Regions from separate parts of the Diaphorobacter limosus genome, predicted to be linked through region 1. Evidence: predicted binding sites of a transcription regulator. Region 1 holds the regulator's gene; each other region holds the start of a gene.
What was found. The regulator sigma-54, encoded in region 1, starts transcription at its own class of promoters, with help from an activator protein. The targets are predictions, from matches to a motif close to TGGCANGNAANCTGCTTT.
Positions count from the first base shown of each region.

Region 2: the regulator sigma-54 is predicted to act here: its motif matches at 1,973-1,990, upstream of P4826_RS11650 (NF038132 family protein).
Region 3: the regulator sigma-54 is predicted to act here: its motif matches at 2,924-2,941, upstream of P4826_RS05465 (THxN family PEP-CTERM protein).
Region 4: the regulator sigma-54 is predicted to act here: its motif matches at 1,952-1,969, upstream of P4826_RS11755 (PEP-CTERM sorting domain-containing protein).

Region 1 is NZ_CP136921.1:3,075,034-3,080,036, reverse strand. It holds gene P4826_RS14735 (methyl-accepting chemotaxis protein) at 1-959, shown strand, start outside; gene P4826_RS14730 (PEP-CTERM sorting domain-containing protein) at 1,094-1,756, shown strand; gene P4826_RS14725 (acyl-CoA thioesterase) at 1,763-2,200, opposite strand; gene P4826_RS14720 (RNA polymerase factor sigma-54) at 2,220-3,764, opposite strand; gene lptB (LPS export ABC transporter ATP-binding protein) at 3,808-4,596, opposite strand; gene lptA (lipopolysaccharide transport periplasmic protein LptA) at 4,605-5,003, opposite strand, start outside.
Region 2 is NZ_CP136921.1:2,393,931-2,398,933, reverse strand. It holds gene P4826_RS11665 (redoxin domain-containing protein) at 1-89, opposite strand, end outside; gene P4826_RS11660 (SRPBCC family protein) at 98-592, opposite strand; gene P4826_RS11655 (MaoC family dehydratase) at 717-1,097, opposite strand; gene P4826_RS11650 (NF038132 family protein) at 1,142-1,942, opposite strand; gene P4826_RS11645 (ATP-binding protein) at 2,178-3,404, opposite strand; gene P4826_RS11640 (response regulator transcription factor) at 3,404-4,114, opposite strand; gene P4826_RS11635 (hypothetical protein) at 4,305-4,580, shown strand; gene P4826_RS11630 (type ISP restriction/modification enzyme) at 4,577-5,003, shown strand, end outside.
Region 3 is NZ_CP136921.1:1,116,447-1,121,449, forward strand. It holds gene P4826_RS05450 (hypothetical protein) at 48-260, opposite strand; gene P4826_RS05455 (PEP-CTERM/exosortase system-associated acyltransferase) at 654-1,385, shown strand; gene P4826_RS05460 (phenylacetate--CoA ligase family protein) at 1,391-2,833, shown strand; gene P4826_RS05465 (THxN family PEP-CTERM protein) at 3,032-3,835, shown strand; gene P4826_RS05470 (OmpW/AlkL family protein) at 3,997-4,584, opposite strand; gene P4826_RS05475 (DUF808 domain-containing protein) at 4,738-5,003, opposite strand, start outside.
Region 4 is NZ_CP136921.1:2,414,459-2,419,461, forward strand. It holds gene P4826_RS11750 (DMT family transporter) at 158-1,033, shown strand; gene P4826_RS11755 (PEP-CTERM sorting domain-containing protein) at 1,137-1,901, opposite strand; gene P4826_RS11760 (AmiS/UreI family transporter) at 2,245-2,760, opposite strand; gene P4826_RS11765 (ProQ/FINO family protein) at 2,772-3,578, opposite strand; gene glcF (glycolate oxidase subunit GlcF) at 3,632-4,870, opposite strand; gene glcE (glycolate oxidase subunit GlcE) at 4,902-5,003, opposite strand, start outside.

The sequences.
Region 1 (5,003 bases):
CGGCCGTGGTGGGGCGCATGCTGCGCCGCCTGACACTGGTGCGCGACGCGCTGCAGGGCATTGCCTCGGGCGAGGGCGACCTGACAAGACGCCTGGATGCGCAGGGCCGCGATGAGCTGGCGCAGATCGCCCAGGGCTTCAACCAGTTTGCCGACAAGATCGCCGCCGTGCTGCTGCGCATCCGCCAATCCGCCGAATCGGTGCGCCTGGCCACCAGCGAGATCGCCAGCGGCAACCAGGATCTGTCCTCGCGCACCGAGGGCCAGGCCAGTTCGCTGGAGGAAACCGCGGCCGCCATGGAAGAGCTCACGGCCACGGTGCAGCAGAATGCCGCCAACGCCAGGCAGGCCAATCAGCTGGCGCAGGAGGCCTCGCAGGTCACGGCGCAGGGCGGCGCTGCCGTGCAGCAGGTGGTGCAGACCATGGACGGCATACACCACGCCTCGCGCAAGATCGAGGACATCATCAGTGTCATCGACGGCATTGCCTTCCAGACCAACATCCTGGCACTGAACGCAGCGGTCGAGGCCGCCCGCGCCGGCGAACAGGGCCGCGGCTTTGCCGTGGTGGCCACCGAGGTGCGCCAGCTGGCGCAACGCAGCGCCACGGCCGCCAAGGAGATCAAGGCCCTGATCGACGACTCGGTGAGCCAGGTGAACGCCGGCAGTCGCCTGGTGCAGGACGCGGGCCAGACCATGGAAAAGGTGGAGCACAGCATTCGCCGCGTCAGCGCCATCGTGGCCGAGATCAGCAACGCCAGCCAGGAACAAAGCACGGGCATTGCCGAGATCGGCGACGCCGTCTCACAAATGGATCAGGCCACGCAGCAGAACGCCGCCCTGGTGGAGCAGGCCAGCGCCGCCGCCCAGTCGCTGCAGCAGCAGGCCCATGAACTGGCCGAAGTGGTGGCGGCCTTCAGGCTCCCGCAGGGGACGGCCGCGCAAAAGTTGCTGGCCTGACGCTGAAATTTGTCAGATTTCTTTACATCACTCGCGGGGCAATCGAGACCAAGTCATAAAAATCAACAGCTTGGGGTGCTGGCACATGATATGCATGGGTGTTTCACGTCTTACAACTGACGGGAGATGCCACCATGCAAATGACCACTGTTGTGACCGCCCTTGCGGGGGCATTGTTGGCGGGTGCCGTTGGCAACGCCCAGGCGGATGTGGTTGATTTTCAGGACGTGCCTTCGGGCAGCTCCCCCTGTTATGTCGATTTCACCGCCACCTCACTGCAAAGCCGGGGCTATACCTTCACCGGCAACCCCGCAGACCCCTATTTGTATGTCTGCGAATCAGGGGTTGTGCAAAACAATCCATCGGCAGCCCTGGTCAACGCGAATCTCCGATCCGTCGTGACCATGACCAATAGCAGCGGGGCTGCGTTTTCCCTGGAGTCATTTTTTGCGGGTGGCAGAACGGAAGATTTTGACCCGTCGCTGCCCGTGAGCTTGTACAGCGTCGCCACCAGCATCGACATCCTTGGGCACCTCATGGGCGGCGGCACGGTGTTTACCAGTATCACGTTGGACAGCCAGGCCCCCTATGACTGGACGCAGTTCTTCCTGCCGTCATCGTTCACCAACCTGAGTTCGGTGGTGTTCACTGCACAAGGCAACGGTGAGACGCCGGAATTCGTGATCGACGATATCGTGGTCACGTTGCCCCACCAGTCCATTCCCGAGCCGGCATCCCTCGCCTTGCTCGGCGCCGCGCTGGCTGGTATTGGCCTGTTGGGGCGAAAGAAAACCTGACGCGCGTCAGCGTGTCGCCACGGCCTCCAGGGCCTTGCGCACGACATCCGGAATGGGCGCCGGCTTGCGTGCCACGCGGTCGATGAGGACCACGCCGGTCTTGCCGCGAGCCACCTCTCGGCCCGAGGAGACCTCTGTCATGCAGAACACCAGGTCACAGCCGTAGCGGTTGAAGTCCCTCGGCGTCATCTGCACGCGCAGCGTCTCGCCGTGAAAGGCCTCGGACTTGTATTGCGCCAGCATGTCGCCGACCACGATGGCCAGGCCCGCCACATCACCCTCGGTGTAGCCGAGCGACTGGAAGAAGCGCATGCGCGCCTCGGACACCAGGCTCAGCAGCTGGGCGTTGTCCAGATGGCCGCCGTAGTTGACGTGGCTGATATAGACCTGCAACTCGGTGGTGAAGCCGAAGCGTTCGGGCAGGTCGAAGAGGATGCGGGCCATGGGAATCTATGCCTTGTGTCTATAGCGCCTTGCGCAGATTGGCCGGCGCGATCTTCAGCGCCTCGCGGTACTTGGCCACGGTGCGACGCGCGCACTCTATGCCCTGCTCCTTGAGCATCTCCGCGATCTGGTTGTCCGACAACGGTTTCTTCACATCCTCGGCGGCGACGAACTGCTTGATCAGCGCGCGCACCGCGGTGCTCGACGCGTTGCCGCCGGTCTCGGTGCCCAGGCCGGAGCCAAAGAAGTACTTCAACTCGAACGTACCCTGCGGCGTGGCCATGTACTTGGCACTGGTCACGCGGCTGATGGTGGACTCGTGCAGGCCCAGCTCGTCGGCGATCTCGCGCAGCACCAGCGGCCGCATGGCCAGCTCGCCATGCACGAAAAAGCTCTTTTGCCGCTCGACGATGGCGCGCGATACACGCAAGATAGTGTCAAATCGCTGCTGTATGTTCTTGATGAACCAGCGTGCCTCCTGCAGCCGGGACTGCAGCGCCTGGTGCCCGTCGCCGCCGCGCGCACCACGCAGGGCGCTGGCATAGATCTCGTGCACGCGCAGGCGCGGCATGACGTCGGGGTTGAGCTGCACGCTGAAGTCCTGCTGCGCGCCGCGTCCGGTTTTTTTCACGATGACATCGGGCGCGATGACGTTGCGCTCCACGTCGGCAAAGCGCCGGCCCGGGCGCGGCTCCAGGCGCGCGATCAGCGCCATGGCGGCACGCGTGTCGTCGTCGCTGCTGCCTGTGGCCTGGGCCAGGCGGCGCAGGTCGCGCCGCGCCAGCAGATCCAGCGGCTGGCTGCAGATGGCGAGCGCGGTCTGAATCACCGCCGGGTCGCCCTCTTCGTCGCGGTTCATGGCGTGCAGCTGTAGCGTCAGGCATTCGGCCAGGTCGCGCGCGCCCACGCCGGTCGGCTCCAGGTTTTGCAGCAGGCGCAGGGCCACAGTGAAGCGGTGCACCAGCTCTTCGAGCTGCTCGGGGTCGTCGGCCCCCGCCAGGCTGGCCGCCAGGGATTCCAGCGGCTCGTCCAGGTAGCCATCGTCGTTCAGCGACTCGATGAGAAAGCGCAGCGCCGCCATGTCGACATCGGACAGGCGCAGTGACAATGCCTGGCGATGCAGGAAATCGGTCAGGGATTCGTGGCTGCGCGCCAGCTCGCTGACCTCGGTGTCGTCACCGTCATGCGCGCCGCTGGCGGGCGCGATTCCGTCGCTGCCCCATTCGCCGTCTTCCACCGCCGCATCCATGCTGCCGTCACCGTCCCAGTCACTGGGCTCGGCAACCGCTGAGGTTTCGGCATCATTTTCGGCTCCAGCGCCCTCTGCATCAGCGCTAGCAGCTTCTGAATATGTAGCATTGTCAATCGGTTGCTGCGCTTCATGGATCTCAGGCTCATGCGTCCCATCGTCGGACGCCAGCTCCAGAAACGGGTTGTCATCGAGCATCTGCTCGACTTCCTGCGCCAGCTCCAGGGTGGACAGCTGCAGCAGGCGAATCGATTGCTGCAACTGCGGCGTAAGCGCCAGATGCTGCGAAACGCGCAGTGACAGGCCGGGCTTCATGGCCGCCCTCCTTGCATCTGGATGCTGCGCCTGCTCACCACGCTCACATGCGGAAATGCTCACCCAGGTACACCCGGCGCACTTCCGCGTTGTCCACAATGTCCGACGGCGTGCCCTGGGCGAGTACATGGCCGTCGCTGATGATGAAGGCGTGGTCGCAGATGCCCAGCGTCTCGCGCACGTTGTGGTCGGTGATCAAGACGCCAATGCCGCGCTCTTTCAGGAAGCCGATGATGCGCTGGATCTCGATCACGGCAATGGGATCGATGCCGGCAAAGGGCTCGTCCAGCAGGATGAAGCGCGGCTGCGTGGCCAGCGCCCGGGCGATTTCCACGCGCCGGCGCTCGCCGCCGGACAGGGCCAGCGCCGGCGACTGGCGCAAATGCTCCACGCGCAGTTCCTGCAGCAGGCCGGTGAGCTGTGCCTCGATCTCGGCGCGCGAGAGCGGGCGCCCGGCGGCGTCGGTCTGCAGCTCCAGCACCGCGCGCACGTTGTCTTCCACGTTGAGCTTGCGAAAGATCGAGGCCTCTTGCGGCAGGTAGGACAGGCCCAGGCGCGAACGCCGGTGGATCGGCATGTTGGCCACCGACTGGCCGTCGATGCGGATGTCGCCGCCATCGCTGCGCACCAGGCCCACGATCATGTAGAACGAGGTGGTCTTGCCCGCGCCATTGGGGCCCAGCAGGCCCACCACCTCGCCCTTTTGCACTACCAGGGACACATCCTTGACCACCTTGCGGCTACCGTAGGACTTTTGCAGGTGCAAGGCCTCCAGCCGGCTCGCACCCGCAGGGGAGCTGGGCCCCACGCCCACGGCGCGCTCGTCGCTCACGGCCTGGCTCACTTGGCGCCGCCCAGGCTGGGGGCGGTGCGCAGCGCGGGCGGTTCCCCGCGCACCGGCGCCGCCGCGCCCGATGCCGGCTCCTTGGGCGCCAGCACGGCACGCACGCGCCCGCCCGGCGTGCCCGCCGGGGTGCCGGCCGGAGCCGTCTTTTGCCCATCCACCGTGAACACGTCGGTAAGGTTGTTGTAGACGATGATCGCGCCCTCCAGCTCATCGGTGAGCTGGGCCTCGCGGTAGCGGCGCAGCTCGGCACGGCGCATCAGCTTGACGATGTCGGTACGGCCGTCGTACTCGATGACCTCGCCCTCGCCCTCGACGAACTCATCCGGCGCCCCCGCCAGCGTGTCGCGCTTCTGGCGGAAGAAGGCGCGCTTGCCTGGCTCGGCCGTGACCAC
Region 2 (5,003 bases), 680 kb from region 1:
AGCGATTCGAGCGAGAGCGGCACGCGCGTGTTGAACCATTGCGCCACCTGCAGCGGCGGTGCGGCGGGGTGGTAGGCGCTGCTGGTCATGGCGATGCTCAACCCGCCAGCTGCTCGGTATAGGCGCCGCGCGCTTGCAGAAAGCGCTGGAACGGGAACTTGATGGGCACGCCCTCCAGGGCTGCGGCCAGCATGTCCAGATGGCCCTCGAAGCCGGCGCAGGCCTTGGCGGCGTCCTCCTGGGCGGGAATGTGCAGCGTCAGCGTTAGCCGCGTGCCTCCATTCGCGGGCACCAGCTCCCAGCGCATGGGGCGTTCGGGCTCGCTGCCGCTGCTCCACGAATAGGCCAGCAGGCGACCATCCTCAAAGGCGCTGACGCGGCTGTCGATGACGGTGCCGCTGTCGGCAAAGTCGATGTGCACGGTGCCGCCGGCGCGCTGCTCCACGCTGCCCGGCGCCAGCCATTGCGCCATGGCCAGCGGGTCGGTCAGCATGCGCCAGACGGCTACTGCGTCGTGGTCGAGCTGGCGCGTCAGTTGGCCTTCAAAGCCCATTGGCGTGCGTTGCAGGGTGCCGATGTCGGCTGTGCTCATGGTTTTTTCTCCGAGGCATTGCGATACCACGGGTTGTAGCAGATGGGCGCACCGCACCCGCGTGAATGGCAGCACGGGCGCTGGGGATGTGCCATGGCAGGCAGCGCTGCAAGGCCCGCGTGGTTCACTGACCCGGATGGCGTTTTCTCAGCAGATATTTTTGAAAGCCATCCATCACCACCACACCCTTCTGGTTTTTCACCTCGGTGCCGAGGGTGATCACGCCCGTGGTGTTGCCCGGCTTGAGGTCCGACACGGTGAGGGTGCAGTACAGGGTATCGCCCACGAAAACGGGGTTCAAGAAACGGCTGCCTTGTTCCAGAAAGCCCTTGAGGGACTCTTCCTTTGGGGCCTCGGTGCACCGCCATTTTCGCGGTCTTGACCACCTGGCTCCACTTGGCCAGTTTGCTGGCGAGGAAGTTGGTGCCCGGCGTGACACGGAACATGAAACCGCGCCTTGCGGGCTGGCGCTGCCGGGCGCCAAAGACGGTGCATGCAAAGGCATGCAAACCGGGCACCGCCCCGAGGCTGCGGTGCCCAGGGGGCTTGTCAGCCCTGCTGGCGCCGGCGGCGCAATGCGCCCAGGCCCAGCAGGCTGGCGCCCAGCAGCGTCAGGGTTGCCGGTTCGGGCACCGGGTTGGGGTCGATGGGTGTGTCGTTGATCGACACGCCAGCGATGGCAAAGGCGGAGTCGAATGCCGTGTCGAGTGCGTTGGTGACGCCGAAGCCCAGCGAATAGATGCCGGCGGTGGTGAATGTGTACTCCATCTGGATCCAGCCGGTGTAGCCGCAGCCCTGTCCGGAACCTCCGTAGCACCCACCAGAGCTGCCGCCCAGGGGAGAAAAGTCGGGGCCGCCGGGGATGATGGCCGAAGTGGAGGGCGTCAGCGTCACGCCGGCGCCAAGGCCTGGCAGTCCGAACCCTGGCACGGTGTTGCCGCTGGTTGTGGTGCGTGCGGTGAACAAATACGAATCGAAAGTGCTGGTGCCTGAATACAGGCCGGCCCAGGCGTATTCGGTGAATTGCACGCCGTCAGAGGTGATGTAGTTGAAGTAGAAGTTCAGCTTGTCACCAGCGTTCACCGAGAAAGTGGGCGTTTGCGCCGAAGATCCATTGGTCTCCTGGCCGGTGGGGCCGACTGGCAGCTGGCCGGCACCCGTTAGGCCGCCCGCCGTCGAAATCCATTGATAAGAGCCGAAGCCTGGCGCCAACGTTACGTCGCCGTCAGCGGCGGTGTTGGTGCCGCAGTTGCCAGTGCAGGACCAGCCGCCTGGCAGCGGGCCGGCTGCGGCTGTGCCGGCACCTAGCAGGGCGCCGATCGCCAAACCCATCAGTTGAAATGCCTTCATGATCTTCTCCATGGTTGTTGCCAAGTGCAATAAGCATAATTTGTGCCAAACATGAAAAAGCCAATAAATTCATGGTGTTGTGATGTGTCGTAAGTTCTGTGGCGGGGTTGGTGTAAAAAAAATCGACAGTTGTTTGCAATCTGCCTGTGATGACAGTTGTCCCGCGTCATGTTGATGGCCAGGGAGTTGTCCGGCTGACGTTGGGTATGAGTACCTACTGAACTGGCCGAGCTGGTCAATTGGTGGTCGGCAGCCGCAGCACAAAGCATGCACCCGCAGCGCCATCCGGCCGCCCCTCACAGACCACGCTGCCGCCATGGCGTGCGGCGATGGAGCGCACCAGGGCCAGGCCCAGGCCCACGCCGCCGGCGCGCTCGCTGGCGCCGGGCAGGCGGTAGAAGGGCTCGAAGATGCGTTCGCGCTGGTCGGGTGGCACGCCCGGGCCGAGGTCGCAGACGCGCAGCACGGCGGTGCTGCCATCGCGCGTGATGTGCAGCGTGATCTCGCCCTGGCTGTAGCGGCGCGCGTTCTCCAGCAGGTTGCGCACGGCGCGGCGCAGCAGCTTGGAGACGCCGGGCACCTCGATGGTGGCGGCGCCATCGTCATCCGCGCCGCCTGCGCCCACCTGTAGCTCGGCGTCCACGCGCACGCATTCCTCCACGGCCAGGCCCACCAGATCGACGGGCTCCACCGTGCCCACGTCGGCGGCGCCGGCGTCAAGCCGGCTGGTCAGCAAAATCTCGTCCACCAGTTGATCGAGCTCGGTGATGTTGCGCTCTATCTCGGCCCTGAAGGCTGGCGAGGGCTGGCCGCCCTGCATCAGCTCCAGCCCCATGCGGATGCGCGTGAGCGGCGAGCGCAGCTCGTGCGAGGCATTCGCCAGCAGCGACTTGTGCGACTGCACCAGGGTCTGGATGCGCGCCGCCGCGGCGTTGAACTGGCGCGCCAGGGCCGCCACTTCGTCCTGGCCCTGCTCGGCCACGCGCGCCGACAGGTCGCCCTCGCCAAAGCGCTGCACGCTGCGCTGCAAGGTCTCCAGGCGCTGCAGCAGCTTGCGGATGATGGGGAATACGCCCACGGTGACGGCAATGCCCACCAGGGCCAGCATCCAGATAAAGCCCAGCGGCGGGCGCAGCCATGCGGCCGGCCCGTGGTCGCCAGGGCGCGGGCCACGCGTGCGCGGCGACATCTGCATCTCATAGACCACGCCGTTGTCGCCCTCGATGCGGTAGCGTATGCCCTCGCTGGGGTCGCCGCGCTGGCGCACGCCCGTGCCATCGACCAGGGTGCGGCCCTGGCCATCGGTGATCACGATCTCGCGCGTGGGCGGCTGCTGTTGGCTCTGCTCGGCCGCCCAGCGCCAGGCCAGGCCCACGGCAAAGGCAAACACCAGCACGCCACCGACCACGGCCAGCCAGATGCGCAGGTACAGGCGGCGCGAGAAGGGGCTGAGCCAGGACATCAGTCTTGCTGCCTGGCGAACACATAGCCCACGCCGCGCACCGTGAGGATGCGGCGCGGGTTCTTCGCGTCCTGCTCTATGGCGGCGCGGATGCGGCCCATGTGCACGTCGATGGATCGGTCAAAAGCCTCCAGCTCCCGCCCGCGCACGGCCTCCATGATCTGGTCGCGCGTGAGCACGCGGCCGGCGCGCTCGGCCATGGCCACCAGCAGGTCGAACTGGTAGGACGTGAGCTCGGCCGGCGCCCCCGCCACGCTGACGGTGCGCGCGTCGCGGTCAATCTCCAGCTGGCCAAAGCGCAACACGTTGGCCGCCGCCTGGGCACCGCCGCCCTCGCGCCGGCGCAGGATGGCGCGTATGCGCGCCAGCAGCTCGCGCGGCTCAAAGGGCTTGGGCAGATAGTCGTCGGCGCCAATCTCCAGGCCGATCACGCGATCCATGGGGTCGCCCTTGGCGGTCAGCATCAGTACCGGTACCTGGGCCGCGGGGCCGGGCAGGGCGCGCAGGCGGCGGCAGACCTCCAGCCCGTCCATGTCGGGCAGCATCAGATCCAGGATCACCAGATCCGGCGGCTCGCCGCCCTGCAGCCGCGCCAGGCCGCTGGCGCCGTCCGCCATGTGCGTGACCTGCAGGCCGGACTGGCCCAGGTACTCGCCCACCATCTGCGCCAGGCGGTGGTCGTCTTCGATCATCAGCAGTTGGGAGTTCATGGCGGGCATCTTCGGCTTTCGGTATCGCGTGGTGTTGAAGCGGGGGTAAAGTTTGGTAAACCGGTTTTTACTATGTTTTCAATAGCTGTTTGTGTTTGAATATAAAGGGCTGGTGGCGAATATGGTGCTGGGATCTTGACGCTGCCATGGCGCCGTCGGCGCGCCGCGCATTCTGCGCTACCCTTGGCTCATGAACCCCCTGGACACGACTGAGCCGCCGCACCGACGGTATTACCTGCGCTACGCGATGGTTGAGATGCCATCTCACCCATTGAGCCGGTTCCATGACATCAAGTGGCTCACGATCGACGATGCACCGGAGCGCAGGCTCGTCCGCCCCATCCTGGCGTGCTGCGACGCCCTGTCGGCAATGATCCACGCTCGGCGGGAGCGTTTCACGGCCATTCAGCCGCCCCTGCTGTTGCTCAATCTGGATGCATGGCGCACTGAAGGAAAACTTGCATGAGCCAACTCCTCATCAATGACTACCTGAGCCAGCTCGACCTCATCAAGAAGATCAGCGGTAGCCAGCGCGAAACCATCGTGCGCGAGGCCTTCAAGGATCTGCTCAAGGCCTGGGGGAAGCAGCAAGGCCTGGTCTTCCTGGCCGAATATCCGCTCAAGACCGCCACCAAGACCAGCATCAGCGTCGACGGCGCATTGCTGCATGAGCTGCGCATGCCGTTGGGTTACTGGGAGGCAAAGGACGCACAGGACAAGCTCGACGAGGAAATTGCCAAGAAATTCCGGCGCGGCTACCCGCAGGACAACATCGTCTTCAGCGACGATGCCAGCGTCGTGCTCTGGCAGCACCGGCAGGAGGTCATGCGCTGCGCGGTCGAAGACACCGCCGCGCTGGAGAAGCTGCTGAAGCTGTTCTTTGGCTACG
Region 3 (5,003 bases), 2.0 Mb from region 1:
AGTTGCAAGAGAGGCCGCAAAAAAAACAATGCGGGACGCGATAGCCATCATTTTTCGTTCTCCAGGAAGTTTTTTTGTACCGGGGTATTGGCATCGTTGCCAAGCTCCATGAGTTCAACGGCCGACATTGGCATGAACCCGGCAGAGCCAGCGCGCTGACGATGATAGTTTGCCCCGAAGCACCTGGGAGTTTGATAGCCCGTCGCGGCCGCCGCCTGGGGCAACCGCTGGATGCTCCAGAAAATGTTGCCAAATGGCAAATTTCGATAGCGATATGCAAATGCAGCCCCAACCGGCCATGGCGCATCGCTTTGGCAACCACCCGCATGCCCTCTGACAGGTCATCAAGGGAACACACCACTGGGTAAGCCCACAATACGGCAACAGGCCTATCAGAGAATGCCATCGAATTGATGAACATCAAGACCGTATACAAGCGAGATCGACATAGTCATAACTAGCTATCAAATATTATTCTGTTACGAATTTGACTAAAAATATCCATGGATTTGCCGTACTACAGGATCATGGACGCAGATTGCGCAGCGAGCCTGCCCAATCATCTTTTTTTGGCATGCGCGGCCCGCTGAAAAGGCGCCGCATCTCGTCGCCAGAACCCTCCAGTCGTCCAAATACCAGAAGGAGCAGCTCGCATGCCTGCCGTTTCGCAGCCTCAACAAAAGTTCTCGGTCAACTTCTCCGGCCACGCCGTGCAACCCAGTCGCGACAAGGCATTTTTCAAGTCCATAGAGGAGCTACGCTACCAAGTCTATTGTGAGGAATGCGGCTTCCTGGCACCCGATGACTACCCCGAGAAGCGTGAAACGGACGAGCACGACGCCAACTCTGCGCATTTCGCGGCGCTGAATGAAGCAGAACAGCTGGTGGGGTACGTGCGGCTGGTGTTTCCTGACGCGTTGCAGAGCTTTCCGTTCCAGACCCACTGCGTCTCGATTCTCGACAACGTCATCCTGCCCCCGCCCGCGCAGTCGGCCGAAATCAGCAGGCTGATGGTGCACCAGAACTACCGCCGGCGTCTTGGCGAACTGCCCCCCGCCGGGTTTCCATTGGCCGAAACGCCCGCCGAAGCGCCGCGGGCCAACGACCAGCGCAACCCATCGCCGCAAATCATGCTCACGCTGTACCGCGAGATGTATGTGTACAGCGTGAACAACAACATCCGTTATTGGTACGCTGCCATGGAGCGCTCCCTGGCGCGCATACTCGCCCGCATGAACTTCGGTTTTCAGCAGATTGGCCCGTTTACCGACTACTACGGCCCCGTGGCCCCCTACGTCGCAGATCTTCGGGTGCTTGAGTACCAGGTTGGCCAGCGCGACCCGGCATTGCTCGCCTGGATGCGAGCGCCGCTGGCACAGTCTTGAACTGAATGGGCTGGCTCTCGCTGCTGCCCGCTGGCGCCGTGCGCACCCTGCGCGGCTTTTTGTTGAAACAGGGCCGGCGCATGGGCGGAGCAGGCATGCTGGCCCGCTCAAAAAGCAGTGCGCTGCGCGCCTGCATGGACGCCGCCCGGCATAGCCCGGCCTACCGGACCCTGCTGCAAGAAAGCGGCATCAACCCATCCGGCATTGGCCCCCAAACCGATCTAACCAGCCTGCCCGTACTCACCAAGGCCAACACCTTCGAGCGCTTTGCGCTCGCCCAGCTGGCCCGGCCGCTGCCCGCCACCACGCTGGCCGATGTGCTGACCAGCTCCGGTCGGGGCGGACGCAGCTACGGCTTTCGCCTGACGGCGCGCGAACAGTACGAAGAGGCCTGGTTCGACATCGACCTGGGCCTGCAGGACATTTTTGGCGTGGACGACAAGCCCACGCTGCTCGTCAACTGTCTGCCCATGGGGGTGGTGTTTCGCTCGCGCGCGGTGGCCGTGGCCAATGTCAGCGTGCGCGAGGACATGGCCTGCTCCATCCTGCGTGACGTGGGCCCAGGCTTTGCACAAACCCTGCTGTGCACCGACCCGATGTTCATCCGCCGGCTGCTGGACGAGGCACAAGCCGTGGGCGTGGACTGGCGCGCCCTCGGCACCAGCGTGATTCTGGGCGAAGAGGTGCTGGTGGAGACCCAGCGCGACTACATCGCCGCGCGCATGGGCATAGCCATCGACCGCGACCCGCACCGCCTGGTGGGCAGCTCGTTCGGCGTGGGCGAGCTGGGCCTGAACCTGCTGTTTGAAACGCGCGAGACCATACGCATGCGCCGCGCCATGCGTGGCAACCCGGCCCTGGCGCAGCTGCTGTGCGGCGGTGCGCCACCGGACGCCCTGCCCTCGGTGTTCTGCTACAACCCGCTGCGCACCCACCTGGAGGTGCTGAACCCCGACGCGAATGGCTTTGGCGAGCTGTGCATCACCATGCTGGGCGCCGGCAACGTCATTGCCCTGCCGCGCTACGCCACCGGCGACATGGCCCGGCTGGTGCCGGCGCAGGACGCACAACAGGCCGCTGCCCTGGCCGGTGTGCAGGCCCCGTGGCTGCCCGTGGCGCTGGTGCAGGGGCGCATCAAGGATCGCCGCACCGGCCTGCCATCGGTCGAGGCCATCAAGGAGCTGATCTACCGCGATCACGCCATTGCCGACCAATTGAGTGGAGCCTTTCGCCTGGAGCCTGCAGGCGATGGACGCCCTCGCCTCACCCTGCAGGCCAACATGGCACAGGCCGCCACCCTTGAGCTGGCCCGGCGGCTGGCGCAACTGGGCGCAGAGAGCGGTTTGGCCAACCTGCAGGTGCAGGTACTCGGGCCGGAGGAATTCCCATGGCGCCCCGCGCTGGACTATGAACGCAAGTTCGACTACCTGGCGGCGGCCCCGGTTTGAGTGTCGGTTTATTTGACACAAAAACCGTGCACCATTCTGGCGGCCAAAGATTCTTCTTGCTTTTCAATGACTTAGTAAATATTAGAATTTTGGCATGTTTCATGCTTCACAAAAATGAGGCGGTTTGAAGCGTCAGCAACTGGCCAAAACCAGCAACCAGACAGCCTCATACGCCACCCACCTCATAGGAGAGTCATCATGAAGCATCTTGGCAAAATCCTGATCGCTGCAGGCACCCTGGCCCTCGGCAGCATGGGTCACGCAGCCCCTGTCACCGATTGGGCTGTGACGACTGTCGGCACATGGACTGCTTGGGCACCCTCTGGAGTCACCCATAACGGCGATACCTTGTCCTGGGGTGTGCCGAACACCCCGGGCGGTCAGCAAAGCTCTCTGGTCATCACCAATCCAGGCGTACAAAACATCCAGACATATACCGGACTGAACCCCCCGCAGGTCGCTCCCTACCTTGCAAACAGCGTCGCGCTGACGCATAACAACTTCGTTCTTCAGGGCGGCAGCCCTACTTTGACATCCGCAACACTGTCGGTTGCGATGACGGTTCAGGCCACTAATCCAGCCGGGCTTAGTCAAGCGCTGCAAACGATCAATTACAAGATCAAGTTTGTCGAAACCACGAATTCCGCCGGAACCTGCGCCGCAGCCAGCCCGCCCGGTAACCCCTGCAACGACATCTTCGTGCTGCTCGACAGCCCGCTGCTCAACGAAACGTTCAACTACGGCGGCATTGACTACTACGTGAATGCCTTCCCGCTCGCAGGCAATGTGTTGAGCACGCTGCTCGATCCTGTGTGCGGTGCTGCCAACGTGGCGAATGGCTGCACTGGCTTCACCACCATTGAGAACCAAAGCAACGTCTTGCCCTGGGGCCTGACCATTTCCACCAACCCGCTGCAGGTACCCGAGCCTGGTTCGCTGGCCCTGATCGGCCTGGCACTGGCAGGCGCTGGCCTGATCAGCCGCCGCCGCCGCAGCGCCTGATGGCGTGAACGGCAGGCACCGCTCCCTGGCGGTGCCATGAAATGAGCAAAGGGGCTCGCCAAGGCGAGCCCCTTTTTTTGTGTTCCAGCCTCTCCAGGCAGAAAAAAAGGGCTGGCGCCATGCGGCGCCAGCCCACCAATGACGGCCGAAGCCTGTACCGTTCAGAAGCGGTAGCCCACACCCAGCCCCACCAGCACCGGATCGACCTTGAACCGGCCCACGCCGCCACTGACCGTGGTGTCTATATAGACCTTCTTCACGTCGAGGTTCAGCGACCAGTGCTTGTCCAGCGCGTAGTCAAAGCCCAGTTGCAGGGCCGGGCCCCAACTGTTCTTCTTCACCGTCAGCGCGCCACCGGCAATGTCCACGCCCGAGAAGCGCGTGTAGTTGATGCCCGCGCCCACATAGGGCTTGAACGCGCCCAGGCCGGTGAAGTGGTACTGGGCGAGCAGCGTGGGCGGCAGATGCTTGACGCTGCCGATCTTGGTGCCGCCCAGGCGCACGTCGTGCTTTTGCGGGTAGGTCAGGATCAGCTCGGCGGCAAAGTTGGGTGTAAAGAAATACGACACATCGACCTCGGGGATCCATTTGTCGTTGATGCTCACACCAGCAGCGCCGGCGGCGCCGCCATTGTCGCTGTCGATATGCACGGCACGGGCGCGCACCAGCCATTGACCGTCCTGCTGCGCGTAAGCCGCGCCGGTGGTCGTTGCACACAAAATGGCCAGTGCCAGCAGATTCTTTTTCATGGACTTGATACCTTGGTTGAACGGGGACGCCCCCCGTACATGTATTAGACCCACCCAAAAAATGGTCAACCTTGCCTTAAGTCAACATTCAAATGTCTTTGCCCTTACGCATTTGCCGGTGTCACAAAAAACGCACAGCCACGGGCGCGACCGTCACCCGCGCGCGGCAGCGGGGCCGCGCAGACGCTGGACGAGCAGCCATGCGCCCAGTACCAGGGCGCCTGCCATCAGCCCCACCACGGCGTTGAGCAGGTTGGTCGTCAGGGCCGACCACACCCCGCCCAGCGGCCAGGCGCCCGCAGCAGCGCCCATGGCCTCTATGCCGTGGTGCAACGCGGGTATGCCATGCACCAGAATGCCGCCGCCCACCAGGAACATGGCGGCCATGCCCGCCACCGACAAGAACTTCATGAGCCGCG
Region 4 (5,003 bases), 660 kb from region 1:
AGGCGCTACAGGCATTTTTACCGATAATCTAAGCACCTCATCTCCGCCTCTGGGAACGCCGGCGTCTCGCCGGCATGGAGGGGCCGCCACACTTGGCCACCTGCGGGCCGGCGAGACGCCGGCGCTCCCGGGCCAAAGAAACAAGCACGCACTTTTCATGCAATCTCCCCTGCCCGTCCTGGCCCTGCTGTGCAACGCCCTGCTGTGGGGCCTGTCGTGGTGGCCGTTTCGCAGCATGCATGCCGCCGGCCTGCACCCGCTGTGGGCCACGGCCGTCATGTACACACTGGTCTGCGCCGTGATGCTGGTCGCGCGCCCAGGCAGCCTGGGCGATCTGCTGCGCCAGCCGGCGCTATGGCTGCTGGCGCTGAACTCGGGCATCAACAACATGGCCTTCAACTGGGCCGTGACCGTGGGCGACGTGGTGCGCGTGGTGCTGGTGTTCTACCTCATGCCCGCCTGGCTGGTGCTGCTGGCCTGGCGCATCCTGGGCGAGCGCCCCACGCCGGCGGCGCTGGCACGCCTGGGGCTGGCCTTTGGCGGCGTGGCGCTGGTGCTGGTGCCGGCCGGGGCCAGCTGGGGCGGCCTGCTGGCCAACCTGTCGCTGGCCGACGCGCTGGCGCTGCTGGGCGGCTTCACCTTTGCCGTGACCAACGTGCTGCTGCGGCGCCTGCACACCGTGCCCGGCCCGGCGCGCATGCTGGCCATGTTTGCCGGTTGCATGGGCCTGGGCTGGCTGGCCGCGCTGGCCGGGCTGGCGGCGGGCGTGGTGCCGGCCTTTCCGGCCTTCGACCCGCGCTGGGCCGCCATGGCCGCCGCCCTGGCGCTGCTGCTGATGCTGGGCAACTGGGCGCTGCAGTACGGCGCCGCGCGCCTGCCCACGGCGATCACCGGCGTGGTGATGCTGTCGGAGGTGCTGTTCGCCAGCGTGTCATCGGTGCTGCTGGGCGCCGCCCAACTGCAGCCGCGCACCCTGGCCGGCGGCGCACTGATCGTGCTGGCCGCCCTGTGGGCAACGCTGCAGCGGCGCTGAAAACAGGACACGCCAGAATGGAAAAAGACCGCGGTTCTGCGGCCTTCTGTTGCTGGCGCCGCCCCTTTCCGGGGCGCTGCGCCTGCCGGGTGATCCTTGCGGATCAGGCGGCTTTCTTCTGGCGCTGGCGGGCCGCGGCCAGGCCGGCAAAGCCCAGGCCCAGCAGTGCCAGCGAGCCGGGCTCGGGCACCTGGCCGGTGGGCGGATTCACGGCGCCAAAGCCATCCAGATAGACGTAACCTGCATGACCGCCATAAGGGCAGTCAGAGGCCAGCAGTGTCAGCGTGAAGTCATGCCCCACGGCACTCAGTGCCGCCAGGTCGATCTGCTCCACCACCCAGCCCGAGGAGTACCAGTTGCCAAACTTCGTCCAGGTCACGCCGGACGTCCCCGACCCAATGGAGCCGGCAGAGCTGTAGGCGCGGCTCACCAGGTTGGTGCCCACCGTATCGTCCCTCAGCGTAAGAGAGAAATAGTCGGAATCCGCGAGGCCGTGCGAGGCTTCCAACACCGCGTTCCAGGCAAAGAAGATGCTGTTGTCGGTGTAGTTGTTGACCGTCTGGCTTATGGTCGAGACAGACCTGTTGTTCACTGCGTCGTTGACGCGTACCGAGTAACCGCCGCCATAGACCCGGTTGGCCCCGGTGATGGGGTCGGTACCACCGATCATGATGGTGTTGTTGGACGGGCCGCCTGCGTAGGTCGCAGGATTAACCGGTGCGCCGCCACCAGACCAAAAGCCACCCCCGCCCGTCCAGCCATTGAGGTTGCCATCCTCAAAGCCACCATTGACAAACGCACCGGCGTATGCGGATGTGCCGAGCGTCATCAGAATCGCAGCGGCCATGGAACCCAGTTTTTTGCTCATATCGAATCCTTTCAGGTGCCGTTGACAAAAGGTTGACACCCGGAAACGCATAAGCAACGTTTGTGCCACCGGGAAATGCCATTGATTTCATTGGATTTTTTAGAGAAAACACTCTCCGCACCGGGAGATATGTAAAAAATGTCGACAAGTTGCAGCCGCCGCCTAGCGCACCGACCGGGCCTTTGGCCATGCTTCAAAACCCAGACAGGCCACGCAACCAACAGAAATCAGGCGTGGAGCCACGCCTGTGAAGGCGGATGTTGTGGCAGCGGCTTCAGTCGCGAACAACACCATTCGCGGCTGAAGCCGCTGCCACGACCTGTAGAAAGATCAACGGGCTGTATCAGTAAAGCCGACCGGAAAGCAGCAGATAGCCCGGCAGCCAGCCCGTCAGCACGCCCTGGGCGATGCACATGGCGCCGGTGAAGCAGCCGATGTCGCGCCCGCGCGCCAGCAGCAGCCAGAACAGGGCCCACAGCAGAGCCCAGGCGGCCCAGTTGGCGCCCATCCACCAGTCCAGCAGGCTGCGGGCGCCGGCCAGGGTGTCCAGCGCCACGGGCACGGCGGTAATCGCGACGAACAGGCTGAACCAGCCCAGGCCGCGCCCGTCGGCGCCGCTGAAGCGGTTGGCCGCCACCCACAGGTAGGTGAAGGCGAACAGCAGCGTCAGCGCCCCGCCCTGGATGGAATGGGCGTCGGCGCCCGGGCCGAAGATGGAAAACAGGCCTATCGCCAGCGACACCAGGCCGACGAAGACGTTGATGACCCAGATCTCGCGGTCGGCGATATGGCCGCGCATCCACAGGCCGTTCAGGCACAGCACGGCGCCCACGTAGAACAGCGATACGCCCAGCCACATGACGCCGCTCCTCAGCCCTTGGCCTGCGGGCGGCGTGCCCGCGCCAGGGACTGGGTGACGGCGCGGCGATCCATGCCGTACATGTCGGCGAACTGCTCGGGCGTGGCGCCGCTGGCCTCGAAGGCGCGCGCCAGGGCCTCGGCCTTGGCATCGCGCTCCGCCACTTCGGCAAAGGCTTCGTCCAGCAGGGCGTTGGCCTTGTCGTCGCGCCCGCGCACCAGGGCGTCGTAGGCCTCGCGGGTGAGGCCGCTGGCCTCGAAGGCCTGGGCGATGCGCCGGCGCAGCGTGGCCGTCAAGTCCTCGCCGTCACGCGGTTTGCGGCGGCGGAACACCTCCAACAGCGCGTGGTGCACATGCTCGGGCGCCATGTCCTCCACGGCCTGGCCTTGCAGGTCATGGCGCTTCATGCCCTGGGCCACGGCATTCAGGTAGCGCGTGGAGCGGGTGTGGATGGCGAGGGCGAGCTTGAGCGCGTCCTTGTCGATGGCCTCGCCGTGCGCGGCCATCAGGTCGTGGAAGATGCCGCGCTTGAGCGGCAGGAACTGCGCACCGAACAGATGCGGGTACCAGCCGGCCAGCTGCTCGAGCAGCGGATGCGTGCGACGCGGCTGGGGCTGGGGCGGGCGCTGCTCGCCGGCCCCTTCGGGTGCGGATGCCGGCGCGGCCGGCTCGCGCCGGGCGCCGAAGCGGCGGCGCCCGCCACGGCGGTTCGCACGGGGCGCCGGCTGGGCGTGCGGCGCGGCTGCGGCCTCTGCGGCGGCGGCGGGTGGCGTGGCCTCGGCGGGGGGCGTCGGCAGGTCGTTCACGGGATCGTTCATGGCTCAGAAACGCGCGGCATGGCGCATGCGGCGCGGCGGGTCAAAACCCGCCATCATGCCAGCAATGCCTCGTCCAGCAGCTCCACCCAGTGGCGCACGGGGATGTCGGTGCCGCCTTGCAGGTGGGTGATGCAACCCATGTTGGCCGACAGGATGGCCGCGGGCGGCGCGTCGGCAAAGGCCTCGCCCAGGGCGCCCAGCTTGCGCTCGCGCAGCTGCCGCGACAGCTCGGGGTTGAGCACCGAGTAGGTGCCGGCCGCGCCGCAGCACAGGTGCGATTCGGTGCGCGCCACGCGCAGCGTGAAGCCCAGGGCCGCCATATGCCGCTCCACGCCGCCGCGCAGCTTCTGGCCATGCTGCAGCGTGCAGGGCGGGTGGTAGGCAAAGGCGCGGCCGGCGGCGCGCACGCGGTCTTTCAAGAGCGGCACCAGGCCCGGCAGCAGCTCGGACAGGTCGCGCGTCAGGCTGCTGATGCGCGCCGCCTTGTCGGCGTATTGCGCGTCGCGCGCCAGGACATGGCCGTACTCCTTGACCGTGACGCCGCAGCCCGAGGCGTTCATGACCAGGCATTCGACCTCGCCGCGCTCGATGTAGGGCCACCAGGCGTCGATGTTGGCGCGCATTTGCGCGCGGCCGCCGTCCTGGTCGTTCAGGTGGAACTTGACGGCGCCGCAGCAGCCGGCCTGGCGCGCCACGACGGTCTCTATGCCCGCGGCGTCGAGCACGCGCGCCGTGGCGCTGTTGATGTTGGGCGCCATGCTGGGCTGCACGCAGCCCTCCAGCAGCAGCACCTTGCGCGCATGGCTGCGCCGGGGCCAGGCGCCGGCCGGCGGGTGGGGCTGAACCTTGTCGCGCAAGCCCTCGGGCAGCAGGCCGCGCACGGCCCGGCCGGCCTTCATCGCGGGGGCGAATAGCGGCGAGGGCAGGCCCTCCTTGAGCAGCCAGCGCACGGCCGCCTCGCCCGCCGGGCGCGGCACTTTTTCTTCGACGATGCGCCGGCCTATGTCCACCAGGTTGCCGTATTGCACGCCGCTGGGGCAGGTGGTTTCGCAGTTACGGCAGGTCAGGCAGCGGTCCAGATGCGCTTGGGTCTTGCGCGTGGGCTCCATCCCTTCGAGCACCTGCTTGATCAGGTAGATGCGCCCGCGCGGGCTGTCCAGCTCGTCGCCCAGCAGCTGGTAGGTGGGGCAGGTGGCGGTGCAAAAGCCGCAGTGCACGCATTTGCGCAGGATGGCCTCGGCCTCCTGCCCTTCGGGCGTGCCCTGGTACTCGGGTGCGAGCTGGGTTTGCATGGGTGCTTTCCTGTATGGGCCTGCCGCGCGGCTACAGGAGCCGGCCGGGGTTGAGGATGGCGGCCGGATCGAACGCTTGCTTCAGGCGCCGGTGTATCGTCGCCAACGCCCCAGAATTGGCATCAAAAATGCC